DNA from 3 places in the Streptomyces sp. NPDC008001 genome. Region 3 is predicted to be linked to each of the others. Evidence: riboswitches for the same ligand, from Rfam matches in the RefSeq annotation. Region 3 holds a riboswitch; each other region holds the start of a gene.

Region 1 (2,252 bases), on a different contig from region 3:
TGGCCCGCAGCGGCGGCGGGGCCTTCGGCCGCCGGCGGCGACAGCCGGCGGGGAGGAATCGGCGGGGACCCTGAGCCCGCGGAGTCCTGAGGGGAAGGAACGCAGGTGCGCCGGGCGGGAAAGGCCTGGATGCGGGGCGGCCGGGTGTCCGCGACGCAGTCGTCGGCGGTGGCGAACTCCACGGACACGGGGCTCTCTTCCGGCCCCGTGCCCAGGGCGAACACCGTGCCGGTCCCTCCGGAGAACAGCAGCAGGACGGAGACCAGCACGGCGATCGCAGTCCGCATCGCGGACTGCGGCGGCGGCGGCGCGGGGCTCCACAGGGTCACGCACCAAGCGTAATCAGTCAATTACTTTGGGCGCATTCCACCGTTCGGGTGAGGGCGCCGGAGCCGGTGGCGCATCTCCGCGCAAGATCGGGGCACCTGGCCCGTATGGTCGCACAGCCCGCGGCAGAGGACCCGGGCGCGCCGTACGGTCGGAGCAGGGCCTCCCCGCGCACGGCGGCAGCCCCCGAGCACGGCCATGACGGCGATGAAGGAGGAGCAGGTGACGGACGCCCGGGAGAGTGCGGACCACGTCAGCGTGCATCTGACGGACTGCGGCCATCAGGACGCGGGCGCCGTCTTCGGCGTTCTGGAGGCCGCGTTCCCCGAAGCCGGGCCGCCGCGCAGCGAGACCAGCCCGGGCGCCCCGGGCGCGGGCCCCATGATCTGGTGCATGACCGTCGACACCCGGACGCGGCAGGGCGGCGGGGAGCAGCCGGGCGGGGTCCCCCTCTCGGGGACGGTCACGGCCGACCTCTTCGGCGCCGCCGATCCCGTCCGCCAGGTCAAGGAGGAGCTGGAACGGGCCTTCGCCGCCGAGCACCGCGGCCATGTGTCGGGCGAGCACGAGATGGAACTGCGGCTGCGGCTGGGGACGCGAACCGCCTCCTGAGGCACGCTCCTTCGCGCACGTCCACCGTGTCCCACGCCACAGTCCGGTATCCGAACCGGTCTGTCCGTGGCGGTGCCCGGCGTCCTAGAGTGACGGTGCAGCCGGTTCGCCCTGCTCGCCAGGCAGGCGCGTCGCAAGAGGGAACCCGGTGGGAATCCGGGACTGCCCCGCAGCGGTGAGCGGGAACGACCGCCGTCATACGCACTGGACCCGTCCGGGTCCGGGAAGCGACGGCCAGTAGGTGCCATGTGGCGTGCCCGCGAGTCCGAAGACCTGCCGACTGCCCGTGCGCTGCCGAGCGCACGGAGATCCCGGTGACCTCGAGGGCGGGTCGGCGCGCATCAGGCGGGCACGGGCGGCGGCGCACACGCGTTGCGCGTCCCTGTGGTGTCCCGTCCGGTCCGGCGTCCCTTCGCGCCTTCCGTCCGTCCCGGGGTCATGGACGCACGCACACTCGCGAAGGAGAGTTCCGTGACCAGCAAGTCCGCAGCCGCGGCAGCACAGGCCACCGTCCACGGCTACCCCCGGCAGGGCCGGGACCGTGAACTGAAGAAGGCGATCGAGGGGTACTGGAAGGGCCGCGTCACGGCCGGTGCCCTGCGCGACACGGCCGCCGCGCTGCGCCGCACCAACTGGCAGCAGCTCGCAGAGGCCGGGATCCGGGAAGTGCCCACGGGCGACTTCTCGCTCTACGACCACGTCCTGGACACCAGTGTGATGGTCGGTGCGATCCCCGCACGGCACCGCGCGGCCGTCGAAGCCGGTGCCCTCGACGGCTACTTCGCCATGGCCCGTGGCACACAGGATGTCGCGCCGCTGGAGATGACCAAGTGGTTCGACACCAACTACCACTACCTGGTCCCCGAACTCGGTCCCGGCACGGTCTTCACCGCCGACCCCGCCAAGCAGGTCGCGGAGCTGAAGGAGGCCCTCGCCCTCGGTCTGACGGGGCGTCCGGTCCTGGTCGGCCCCGTCACGTACCTGCTGCTGGCCAAGCCCGCGCCCGGCGTCGATCCGGGCTTCGAGCCGCTCACCCTCCTCGACCGGCTGCTGCCGGTGTACGCCGAGGTCCTCGCCGACCTGCGGGCCGCGGGCGCCGCCTGGGTGCAGCTGGACGAGCCCGCCCTGGTGCAGGACCGCTCCCCGGCCGAACTGAACGCCGCCGCCCGCGCCTACCGCGAGCTGGGCGGTCTCGCCGACCGGCCGAAGCTGCTGGTCGCGTCCTACTTCGACCGGCTGGGCGAGGCGCTCCCCGTGCTCGCCAAGGCCCCCGTCGAGGGCCTCGCCCTCGACTTCACCGGCCCGGCCGCCGC
Region 2 (2,252 bases), 450 kb from region 3:
GGCGGCCGCGGCCTGCATCGCCTGCGCGCGGCCTATCTCCGCGCCCTCGCGCGTCACGAACGAGTTGAGCGACATGTTCTGCGCCTTGAACGGCGCGACCTTGACGCCCTTGCGGACCAGCCAGCGGCAGATGCCGGCCGTCACCACGCTCTTGCCCGCGTCCGAGGTGGTGCCGGCCACCAGCAGGCCCCCGCCCCGCGGACCCGCGGGCCCGCTCCTGTCAGCCGTCACCGGCTCCTCCTTGCCGTCATAAGCAGACTGCCCACTGTGCGGGCCGCAACTGCCGTTCCCAGGGCCAGCAGTGACACCCGGCGCGAGAGGCGCACCGCGCGTTCGATGTCGGCCGACACCACGGGGCGGTTCTCCGCGCCCAGCACGGGGCGGTGCTCGGTCCGGCCCGCGTAGGCGAGGGTCCCGCCGAGCCGCACGCCGAGCGCGCCCGCGAACGCGGCCTCCACCGGGCCCGCGTTGGGGCTGGGGTGGCGGGACGCGTCGCGCCGGGCCACCCGCCACGCGCCGCGCGGGTCGGGGCCCGCGAGGACGGCGAGGGCGGCGGTCAGCCGGGCGCCGGGCCAGCCCGCCACGTCGTCCAGGCGGGCCGAGGCCCAGCCGAAGCGGCGGTAGCGGGGCGACTTGTGGCCGACCATGGCGTCGAGCGTGTTCACGGCCCGGAAGCCCACCAGGCCGGGCACGCCGCCGAGCGCGCCCCACACGAGGGCGCCGACGACGGCGTCGGACGTGTTCTCGGCCACGGACTCCACGACGGCGCGGGCGATCTGCTGCCCGTCCAGCGCCTGCGGGTCGCGGCCGCACAGGTGCGGCAGGCGCTCGCGGGCGACCTCCACGTCACCGGCGGCGAGCGCGCCCCCGATGGCGCGGGCCTCCCGGCCCAGGGACGTCCCGCCGAGCACGGCCCACGTGGCGGCGGCCGTCAGCGCGACCTCGGCGGTGCGGGAGCGGGAGGCGCGTACGGTACGGGCCAGCAGCGCGGCACCGGCGACCGCGCCCCCGGCGCACACGAGGGTGTGCAGGGCTCCGCGGCCGCGGTGGTCGCGCCACAAGCGCTGCTCCACGGACAGGGCGGCGCGGCCGAACGCGGCGACGGGGTGGCCGCGGCGGGGGTCGCCCAGCACGCGGTCACCGAGGAAGCCGAGGGCGGCGCCGCACGCGAAACCGATCGGATCGGCACGCATCGGCTCAGACCGCCGTCACGCCTCGGCGGGGGAAGGGGGCTGGGAGGGGCGTTCGGTGGCGGGCGCCGGGCATGACGATGTGTCCTCACTCAGGGTCCGCGCCCTGGCTCGACGTGACCGGCGACCAGAGTCTCCTGGCTCCCGGATCCGCGCCGCCCCGGCCTTCCGGCTCGCTGCCGTGGCCGTCCTGAGGGGAGGCGCTCCCCGGTGACAGTGGCGGGACCGCGCCGGATTCGCACCGGCTTCCTCTGCTGTCGCCGTTTGGCTCCGGAAGTCCACCATGCGCCGCGGGCGCCGTCAACTCACGTCTGACCTGGTCCGAACCCTCGCTCACGCCTCCGTCCGCGGGTACGCGAACGGCCGGGCCCCGTAGGAGACCCGGCCGTCCGGAGACGAGCGCGGCGCTTACGCCACGATCAGGTAGATGCCGTAGCCCACGGCCGCCGCGCACAGCGCGAAGCACGCGTAGGCCCCGGAGCGCGCGAGCACACCGGCGCCCGCACCCGTCTCCGGCGAGCCCCCCGTGCGGGGCGCCGTGCCCATGATGCCCAGGGTGAAGATGCCCACCAGGCCGACCGTCACCACGAGGCTGACGCCGAAGACCTGGCCGAAAGCCGCCCAGTCGATGTGCATGCTGTTTCTTCCTTGCCTTAGCTCGCCGCGGCGGCGGCAGGAGCCCGCCCGGCCTCGGGGGAGGGAGAGACCGCGGCGGCCAGGGGGCCGGCCGGCGGCGGGGCGACGGCCTGCAGGGCCGCGGTGACGACACCGGCCGGCTCGGCGGCGGGCTCGGTGCCGCGCTCGTCCAGGTCGCCGTGGGTGACGGGCTTGCGGCGCGAGGCCATCCAGATCGCGCCGGAGACGGCCAGGCCGAGGACGGCGACCGCGGCCACGCCCCAGTCGCCCTGGTCGGCGAGGAAGGCGGCGCCACCGGCGACCAGGCCGGCCGCGGGCAGGGTCAGGCCCCAGGCCAGGACCATGCGCCCGGCGGTGGACCAGCGCACGACGCCGCCCTTGCGGCCGAGCCCGGCGCCCATGATCGAGCCGGAGCAGACCTGGGTG
Region 3 (2,252 bases):
GACTTGTCGTCCTCGCCGGAGCACTCCAGCGCCTTGACGGGCCGGTCGGCGCCCTCCTTCAGGGGCTCGACGACGAAGCCCTTGCCGCGCGTGGCGAGCGCGGCGGCGGCGCTGGCGAGGTTGTCGGCGCGCAGCCCCTTGTCGTCCTTCAGGTACGCGAACGCGCCGCGCTCACCCTCCTTCGCGTCGCAGCCGAGCTGGAAGGTCAGCAGCGTCTCGACGGGGTTCTTGCCGTCCTTGGCCGCCTCCTTGGCCGGGTCCTGGCCGGCCGCGGTGAACGCGCCGAGGGCGATGGAGGTGGAGTTGGCGTCGCTGGGGATGCCGGCCTGGTAGCCCCAGCCGCCGTTGTCGTTCCGGTGCGCCTTGAGCCAGTCCAGGCCCTTCCTGACCGCGTCCGCGCGCCCGCCGGCGGCGGCCAGGCCCTGCACGGCCGCGGCGGTCGCGTCCGTGAACTCGTCCTTCTTCGGGTCGCACGCCTTGCCCGTGTCCGCCCGGTAGCCGGGGAAGCCGCCGTCGGCGCACTGCTGGCCCGTGAGCCAGTCGACCGCCTGCCGGTTCGGGAGGACGCCCGTGGCGCTCTGCGCCATGAGGGCCAGGGACTGCCGGAAGACGCCGTCGAACTTGGGGTCCGCCGTGCCGTAGAGCCCCTGTGCCGGGGACGGGGAGCCGTCGGCGAGGGCGGCGGGGGCCGCGGCCGCGCCCAGGACGGCGGCAGCGGCCAGGACCGCGGCGCCGCGGCGCGCGTGGACGGCGAGGGAGGGGGCCATGGGGTCGTCGTGCCTCTCGGTGGGTGTCACTGCGGGGACCGGCGGACGGGGTGTGCGGACGGGACGTCCGGCCGCGCACGGCCGCCTCCCCGCGGGCTCCGCGCGGTGGCACCGGGCTCGGCTCCGCATACCTCGGCGGTGCCGGCGGACCGGGCGGCACCGCCACGCGGCACGACCGGCTCCGGAAAGCCTGCCGCCTGGCCCGGGTGGTCCGGCTCGTACGGCGGCGCCGGGCGGCGGGCCGTGCTCACGGTTGCGGGTCAGCGCCGGATTTGCACCGGCTTCCCCCGTTCCGAGGCGGGATGAAGTTGTCACGGACACTTTAGCCGGACGGCCTGAAGATCAACCGTCCGGCGGCCCCGCCCTACGGTGCCTGCGGGCCGTTGCCCGCCGTCGCGCGAGCTGCTAAGTGTCTGATGCTGCGTCAGATACGGCGCGCAGGGCGCCGCGGACGCGCGGGAGGCATCCGGACATGAGCCAGGACTTGAACCAGGACCCGCCCCAGGCCACCGCTCAGCACATGGACCCGGACCCGGCCCGGGCCACTCCTCAGGACGTGAACCGAGGCACCCCCCAGGGCGTGCGCGGGGCCACGCCCGGGCAAGCGCACGGGCCGCTCGGTCACGGGCTGATCGAGCACGGGCAGCTCTTCATCGGCGGCGTCATGGCCGACCCGGCCGGCCGCGCCGTCATCGACGTCGTCTCCCCGCACACCGAGGAGGTCATCGGCCGCGTCCCGCACGCCTCGCGCGAGGACGTCGACCGGGCCGTCGCCGCGGCCCGTACGGCCTTCGACTCCGGCGTCTGGGCCGACCGGCCGCTGGCCGAGCGCATCGAAGTCGTCACTCGCATCAAGGACGGCATCGCCGCCCGGCACGAGGAGATCGCCCGGGTCGTCTCCGCCCAGAACGGCTCGCCCTACTCCTGGAGCGTCCTCGCGCAGGCCCTCGGCGCGATGATGGTCTGGGACTGCGCGATCGCCGTCGCCCGCGACCTGCCCTACGAGGAGCGGCGGGCCGGCGCCCTCGGCCCGCTGCTGGTGCGGCGCGAGCCCGTCGGCGTCGTCGCGGCCGTCGTCCCCTGGAACGTCCCGCAGCTCGTGACCGCGGCCAAGCTCGCGCCCGCGCTGCTCACCGGCTGCTCGGTGGTGCTCAAGCCCTCGCCGGAGACGCCCCTGGACGCGTACCTCCTGGCGGAGATCGTCACGGAGGCGGGCCTGCCGGAGGGAGTGCTGTCGATCCTGCCCGCGGAACGGGAGGTCAGCGAGTACCTGGTCGGGCACCCGGGCGTCGACAAGGTGGCCTTCACCGGCTCGGTCGCGGCGGGCAAGCGCGTCATGGAGGTCGCGGCACGCCACCTCACCCGCGTCACCCTGGAGCTCGGCGGCAAGTCCGCGGCCATCGTCCTGCCGGACGCCGACCTGGAGGCGGCCGTCGCCGGCATCGTCCCCACGGCCTGGATGAACAACGGCCAGGCGTGCGTCGC

The links. A riboswitch is a leader RNA that binds a small molecule or an ion and turns the genes downstream of it on or off. The one in region 3 is predicted to bind cobalamin.
Region 1: it holds a riboswitch for cobalamin, as region 3 does, so the genes downstream of both, metE (5-methyltetrahydropteroyltriglutamate--homocysteine S-methyltransferase) here and ACFZCD_RS14340 (prenyltransferase/squalene oxidase repeat-containing protein) in region 3, are expected to answer to the same signal.
Region 2: it holds a riboswitch for cobalamin, as region 3 does, so the genes downstream of both, ACFZCD_RS16300 (cobalamin biosynthesis protein) here and ACFZCD_RS14340 (prenyltransferase/squalene oxidase repeat-containing protein) in region 3, are expected to answer to the same signal.

Annotation. Positions count from the first base shown of each region.
Region 1 covers NZ_JBIBIZ010000001.1:433,734-435,985, reverse strand. The annotation lists gene ACFZCD_RS01925 (hypothetical protein) at 1-329, opposite strand, end outside; gene ACFZCD_RS01920 (hypothetical protein) at 526-939, shown strand; cobalamin riboswitch at 1,025-1,235, shown strand; gene metE (5-methyltetrahydropteroyltriglutamate--homocysteine S-methyltransferase) at 1,411-2,252, shown strand, end outside.
Region 2 covers NZ_JBIBIZ010000005.1:492,398-494,649, forward strand. The annotation lists gene ACFZCD_RS16295 (cobyric acid synthase) at 1-231, opposite strand, end outside; gene ACFZCD_RS16300 (cobalamin biosynthesis protein) at 228-1,193, opposite strand; cobalamin riboswitch at 1,321-1,443, opposite strand; gene ACFZCD_RS16305 (hypothetical protein) at 1,599-1,826, opposite strand; gene ACFZCD_RS16310 (anion permease) at 1,844-2,252, opposite strand, start outside.
Region 3 covers NZ_JBIBIZ010000005.1:40,368-42,619, forward strand. The annotation lists gene ACFZCD_RS14340 (prenyltransferase/squalene oxidase repeat-containing protein) at 1-797, opposite strand, end outside; cobalamin riboswitch at 951-1,093, opposite strand; gene ACFZCD_RS14345 (aldehyde dehydrogenase) at 1,432-2,252, shown strand, end outside.